Linked DNA regions of Orrella dioscoreae. The protein of the gene in region 1 interacts with the protein of each later gene in a pairwise test. Links are inferred from orthologs where the notes say so. Each region holds a gene or a part of one and is shown on either strand. Other genes may lie near its edges.

Region 1 (3,359 bases):
GCGATCCTGACCACCGACAAGTTCAAGGGCGTGCGCCTGCAACTGGCGCAACACCAGATGAAGATCTCGTCCTCCAACGCCGAGCAGGAAGAGGCGCAGGAAGAGATCGATATCGACTACGGCCACGAAGCCCTGGATGTGGGCTTCAACGTCAGCTACCTGCTCGACGTGCTGTCCAACATCAAGACCGAGGAAGTGACCTGGTCGGTCATGCCCGACGCCAACGCGTCGGCGCTGATCACGCTGCCTGGCGACGAGCAGTTCAAGTACGTCGTCATGCCGATGCGGATCTGATCCCCCGACCCTGGCCCCTGCCGTCCACCCGATAAAGAGTAAATATGTCCGATACGACTTCCCGCGATCCCGCCGAATATGGCGCCGACTCAATCAAGATGCTCAAAGGCCTGGAGGCGGTGCGCAAGCGCCCGGGCATGTACATCGGCGACACCTCCGACGGGACCGGCCTGCACCACATGGTCTTCGAAGTGGTGGACAACGCCATCGACGAAGCGCTGGCGGGTTATTGCGACGACATCGTGGTGACCATCCACACCGACAACTCCATTTCGGTGTCGGACAACGGCCGGGGCATTCCCACCGACGTCCACAAGGATGACGAATTCCAGCGCAGCGCCGCGGAAATCGTCATGACCGAACTGCACGCCGGCGGCAAGTTCGACCAGAACTCCTACAAGGTCTCGGGCGGCCTGCACGGCGTGGGCGTGTCCTGCGTGAACGCGCTGTCGACCTGGCTGCGCCTGACCATCCGCCGCAATGGCGAAACGCACAAGATGGAGTTCCGCCGCGGCGAGCGCGTGGCGCCGCTCGCGGTCGTGGGCCCCACCGAGGGCCGCGGCACGGAAGTCCACTTCCTGGCCGATCCGGAAATCTTCAACAACATCGAGTTCCACTACGAGATCCTCTCCAAGCGCCTGCGCGAGCTCTCGTTCCTGAACAACGGCGTGAAGATCCGCCTGATCGACCAGCGCAACGGCAAGGAAGAGAACTTCGCGTTCTCGGGCGGCGTGCGCGGCTTCGTGGAATACATCAACCGCAACAAGACCACGTTGCATGGCAATGTGTTCTCGGTCAGCACCGAATCGTCGGCCGGCGGCACCAACGTCGGCGTGGACGTGGCCATGCAGTGGAACGACGGCTACAACGAAAGCGTGCTGTGCTTCACCAACAACATCCCGCAGCGCGACGGCGGCTCGCACCTGACCGGCCTGCGCGCGGCGATGACCCGCATCATCAACAAGTACATCGCCGACAACGAACTGGCCAAGAAGGCCAAGGTCGAGACCACCGGCGATGACTTGCGCGAAGGCCTGACCTGCGTGCTGTCGGTCAAGGTGCCCGAGCCCAAGTTCAGCAGCCAGACCAAGGACAAGCTGGTGTCCAGCGAAGTGCGCCCCGCGGTGGAAGAGGCCGTGTCGCGCACGCTGGAAACCTGGCTGCTGGAGCACCCGAACGATGCCAAGGCGCTGTGCGCCAAGGTCGTGGAAGCCGCCCGGGCCCGCGAGGCCGCGCGCAAGGCGCGCGAAATGACCCGCCGCAAGAGCGTGCTGGAAGGCGCCGGCCTGCCCGGCAAGCTGGCCGACTGCCAGGAAAAGGACCCCGCCCTGTGCGAGATCTACATCGTCGAGGGTGACTCCGCGGGCGGTTCCGCCAAGCAGGGCCGCGACCGCAAGTTCCAGGCCATCCTGCCGCTGCGCGGCAAGGTGCTGAACGTGGAGAAGGCGCGTTTCGACCGCCTGATCGCCAGCGAGCAGATCGCCACGCTGATCACCGCGCTGGGCACCAGCATCGGCCCCGACTTCAACGTCGAGAAGCTGCGCTACCACCGCATCATCATCATGACCGACGCGGACGTGGACGGCGCGCACATCCGCACGCTGCTGCTCACGCTGCTGTATCGCCAGATGCCCGAGCTGGTGGCGCGCGGCTATGTCTACATCGCCCAGCCGCCGCTCTACAAGGTGAAGGCTGGCCGTGAAGAGCGCTACCTGAAGGACGAGCAGGAAGAAGCCCAGTTCATGATGCAACTGGCGCTGAAGGATGCCGAGGTCATTCCGGCGCCGGGCGCCGAGCCCCTGCGCGGCGAGTCGCTGGCCGAGCTGGCCCGCCAATACGTGCTGGCCGATGCCGTCATCGCCCGCCTGTCGCGCGTCTTCGACGAATCGGCGCTGTCGGCCATCGCCGAAGGCGTGTCCATCGAGCTGGACGACGAAGCCCAGGCGCAAGCCTCGGCCCAGCGCCTGCAGGCCGCGCTGGAAGCGGCCGAGCTGCTGCCCAACCAGGTGGAAGTGGTGGCGCAGTACGTCGCCGAGTCCGAGAAGCACCGCCTGCTGGTCAACCGCAAGCACCACGGCAATGTGCGCGTCAGCGTCATCGACGCCGACTTCGTGCGCGGCGCCGACTACGCCGTGCTGGCCAAGGTCGCCGAGATCTTCAAGGACCGCCTGAGCGCGGGCGCCATGGTGGCGCGCGGCGAAGGCGAGAAGCGCCGCGAGCAGCCCATCGCCGATTTCCGCGAAGCCATGCAATGGCTGCGCAGCGAGGCCGAGCGCGGCGTCAGCAAGCAGCGCTACAAGGGCCTGGGCGAAATGAACCCCGACCAGCTCTGGGAAACCACCATGGACCCCAAGGTGCGCCGCCTGCTGCGCGTGCAGATCGAGGACGCCATCGCGGCCGACGCGATCTTCACGACGCTGATGGGCGACCCGGTGGAGCCGCGCCGCGCGTTCATCGAAGAGCACGCGCTGTCGGCGAGCAACCTGGACGTGTAAACCCAGGCGGCCCTCACGGGCCGCGCCACGCCAAATGAAAAAGGGCTGCAGTGATGCAGCCCTTTTGTCCTGCGGCGACGATGCCGCCGATGCCGACCAGGCTGCCCGCCTTGAAGCCGCTCACGTGGGCGCCGTAGGCGTTGATGGCCATCGTGCTGGGCGCCTGGTGCAGTGAGTCAGGGGATGGGATCAGCGGGCGGACGACAGGCGGGCCGCCGCGGCCCGGGCCAGCCGCCCGGGGGCCTGTTCGTCGGCATGCCAATGCAGCGCGGGCTCGATGAGTTCCAGTTCCATCAGGGTGAACCGCCCTCCGATCTCGATGCCGTCGACCCGTGCATACAGCGGCATGGGGTGTCCCAGCGCGCTCAGGCCGTCCAGGACGGCGCGGGCGGCGGCGCGCAGCGTGTTGGATGGCTCGGCCGCCTGCACGGTTCCTCCATGCGCGGGCTGCACGCGGAAGTCGCCGCGGGCCGGGCGTTTCAGGACGGCGTGGCTGTATTCGCCATCGATGAAGACCAGCGACCATTCCCCGTGGGTTTCGATCTCCGGCACGAAGGGCTGGATGAGGTA
Region 2 (3,535 bases), 3.2 Mb from region 1 along the record:
CAGTCGGGGTAGGAGCAACGGGCTTGGGGGCCGGGGCAGCTTGAGCGACCGGAACGCCGTCGCAGCCGGGGATGCCGGTCGCGGGGGTCCAGAACGCATTGCGCCAGCACAGTTCGTTGGTGCCGTTCTTCCAGACATCACCGAAAGCGCTGCGCCAGTTGTCGACGGTTTGAGCGGAAGCTGCACCCGACGCCGTCATGGCGGCAAAGGCAAGCGCCAGAGCGAATTTGGAGGGCTTGTTCATGTTTCTCCTCGTTGAGCTTGAAGCTGGATAAGTGACTCGCAGCGAACCCCCGCTGCATATCAGGAAAACGGGGCCAGTATAGCAACGGCTAAAGCACGGTCAAAGAATCGCCTACTGGGTTTCCTGCGTGCTGGAAACAATCTTAAGGCATTTGCCAGCCTTTGGATTGCCCTGGGAGCCCCATTCTGGCTGGATGCGGGCATTTCTCCCGGATGCCGCGAGTTGCTGTTGGTTTTTGGCAACAAGCAAAAGGGGGCGCTTGCATGCCTTGCTCAAATCCTGGGCAGCGGCGCTCCGGAGGGCGGGTGATAGAATCCACGGCTTACCCTGTGAAGGGTCAGCCCTCTATATATATAGATAGACGCCTCAGCCTATGGATTCCTTCGCCAAGGAAACTCTTCCAATTTCGTTGGAAGAAGAAATGCGCCGCAGCTACCTCGATTACGCAATGAGCGTGATCGTGGGCCGGGCACTCCCGGACGTGCGCGACGGCTTGAAGCCCGTGCATCGCCGCGTGCTCTACGCCATGCACGAGCTGAACAACGACTGGAATCGTGCCTACAAGAAGTCGGCGCGTATCGTCGGTGACGTGATCGGTAAATACCACCCGCACGGCGACCAGTCCGTTTACGACACCATCGTCCGCATGGCGCAGGATTTCTCCCTGCGCTACATGCTGGTGGATGGCCAGGGCAACTTCGGCTCCATCGACGGCGACAACGCCGCCGCCATGCGTTACACCGAAATCCGCCTGGCCAAGATCGCCCACGAACTGCTGGCCGACATCGACCAGGAGACGGTCGATTTCGGGCCCAACTATGACGGCAGCGAAAGCGAGCCGCTGCTGCTGCCCTCGCGCCTGCCCAACCTGCTGGTCAACGGCAGCTCGGGCATCGCCGTGGGCATGGCCACCAACATCCCGCCCCACAACCTGGGCGAAGTGGTGGACGGCTGCCTGTTCGCCCTGCGCAATCCCGAGTGCACGGTCGATGAGCTCATCGAGCTGATCCCGGCGCCGGATTTCCCCACGGGCGGCATCATCTACGGCATGTCCGGCGTGCGCGAAGGCTATCGCACGGGCCGCGGCCGCCTGATCATGCGCGCGAAGACGCACTTCGAGGACATGGAGCGTGGCAACCGCCAGTCCATCGTGGTCGACGAGCTGCCCTACCAGGTCAACAAGAAGACGCTGCAGGAGCGCATCGCCGAGCTGGTCAACGACAAGAAGATCGAAGGCATCTCGGACATCCGCGACGAATCCGACAAGGACGGCATGCGCCTTGTCATCGAGTTGAAGCGCGGCGAAGTGCCCGAGGTCGTGCTGAACAACCTCTACAAGCACACGCAACTGCAGGACACCTTCGGGATGAACCTGGTCGCGCTGGTCGATGGCCAGCCGCGCCTGCTCAACCTGAAGCAGATGGTGCATTACTTCCTGCTGCATCGCCGCGAAGTGGTCACCCGCCGCACGGTGTTCCAGCTGCGCAAGGCCCGCGAGCGCGGCCACGTGCTGGAAGGCCTGGCCGTCGCGCTGGCCAACATCGATGACTTCATCGCGATCATCAAGGCAGCGCCCACGCCGCCGGTGGCGCGCCAGGAGCTGATGAACCGCGACTGGGATTCCTCGCTGGTGCGCGAGATGCTGTCGCGCGCCGACACCGAGACCTCGGGCGGCCGCGCCGCCTATCGTCCGGAGAACCTGCCGGAGGAGTGCGGCCTGCAGGCCGACGGCCGCTATCGCCTGAGCGAAGGCCAGGCCCAGGAAATCCTGAACATGCGCCTGCAGCGCCTGACGGGCCTGGAGCAGGACAAGATCGTCGGCGAGTACAAGGACGTCATGGCCGCCATCGCCGACCTGCTGGACATCCTGGCCACGCCTGCGCGCATCACGACCATCATCGGCGACGAGCTGCAGGCCATCAAGGCCGAGTTCACCGCCAACGGCAAGGACGCGCGCCGTTCGCACATCGAGCTGAACGCCACCGAGCTGGATACCGAAGACCTGATCACGCCGCTCGACATGGTCGTGACGCTCTCGGCTGGCGGCTACATCAAGAGCCAGCCGCTGTCCGAGTACCGTTCCCAGCGCCGTGGCGGCCGAGGCAAGCAGGCCACGGCCATGAAGGAAAACGACTGGGTCGACCAGCTCTTCATCGCCAACACGCACGACTTCCTGCTGTGCTTCTCCGACCGCGGCCGCGTTTATTGGCTGAAGGTCTGGGAAGTGCCGCAGGGCACGCGCAATTCGCGTGGCCGCCCGATCGTGAACATGTTCCCGCTGAGCGATGGCGAGAAGATCACGGTGGTGCTGCCCGTCAAGGAATTCAGCGAAGACCACTACGTCTTCATGGCGACCTCGCGCGGCACGGTCAAGAAGACCCCGCTGTCCGATTTCTCCAACCCCCGCAAGGCCGGCATCATCGCCGTCGACCTGGACGAGGGCGACTTCCTGATCGGTGCGGACCTGTCCGACGGCAAGCACGACGTGATGCTGTTCTCCGATTCCGGCAAGGCCGTGCGCTTCGACGAGAACGACGTGCGTCCGATGGGCCGCAACGCCCGCGGCGTGCGCGGCATGATGCTGGAAGAGGGCCAGACGGTCATCGCCATGCTGGTGGCCGGCGACGAGTCGCAAAGCGTGCTGACCGCCACCGAAAACGGCTATGGCAAGCGCACCCCCATCCTCGAGTACACGCGCCACGGCCGTGGCACCAAGGGCATGATCGCCATCCAGACCTCCGCCCGCAACGGCAAGGTCGTGGGCGCCGTGCTGGTGATGCCGTCCGACGAGATCATGCTGATCACCACGGGCGGCGTGCTGGTGCGCACCCGCGTCGCGGAAATCCGCGAAATGGGCCGCGCCACGCAAGGCGTCACGCTCATCAGCGTGGACGACGGCAGCCATCTGTCGGGCGTGCGCCGCGTGGTCGAAAGCGATGCCGATGTCGGCGAGGACGAGGAAGACCTGGCCGAGGGCGTCGCCCCGGCCGAGGGTGGCGAGGCGCCCGCTGGCGGCGAAGAGGAATAAGACCATGACCCAGGCGAAGACTCGCCCCTGGAACTTCTCTGCCGGTCCGTCGGTGCTGCCGGTGCCGGTGCTGGAGCAGGCTGCCGCGGAAATGCTGGATTGGCACGGCTGCGGCATGTCGGTGATGGAAATGAGCCATCGCGGCAAGCAGTTCGTGCAGATCTGCGACGAGGCCGAGGCCGACCTGCGCACGCTGCTGGGCGTCACGGATGACTATGCCGTGATGTTCATGCAGGGCGGCGCCACGGCGGAAAACGCCATCG

What was found.
Region 2: the proteins of gyrB (region 1) and gyrA interact in binary tests that used the Escherichia coli proteins (3 or more experiments, as listed by UniProt). The link is inferred for Orrella dioscoreae from one-to-one orthologs.

Annotation. Positions count from the first base shown.
Region 1 is NZ_LT907988.1:4,842,352-4,845,710, reverse strand. The notes cover bases 21-3,063. They hold gyrB (DNA topoisomerase (ATP-hydrolyzing) subunit B), read left to right. Parts: upstream 21-338; coding sequence 339-2,789; downstream 2,790-3,063. Other genes in these bases: ODI_RS22145 (ATP-grasp domain-containing protein), read right to left, coding at 2,979-3,063; ODI_RS22400 (hypothetical protein), read right to left, coding at 2,803-2,940; dnaN (DNA polymerase III subunit beta), read left to right, coding at 21-294. Outside these bases: more of dnaN, read left to right, coding at 1-20; more of ODI_RS22145, read right to left, coding at 3,064-3,359. UniProt on the Escherichia coli protein: DNA gyrase negatively supercoils closed circular double-stranded DNA in an ATP-dependent manner to maintain chromosomes in an underwound state.
Region 2 is NZ_LT907988.1:1,648,696-1,652,230, forward strand. What follows is about bases 254-3,472. They hold gyrA (DNA gyrase subunit A), read left to right. Parts: upstream 254-617; coding sequence 618-3,272; downstream 3,273-3,472. Other genes in these bases: serC (3-phosphoserine/phosphohydroxythreonine transaminase), read left to right, coding at 3,277-3,472. Outside these bases: outer membrane protein OmpA, read right to left, coding at 1-244; more of serC, read left to right, coding at 3,473-3,535. UniProt on the Escherichia coli protein: A type II topoisomerase that negatively supercoils closed circular double-stranded (ds) DNA in an ATP-dependent manner to maintain chromosomes in an underwound state.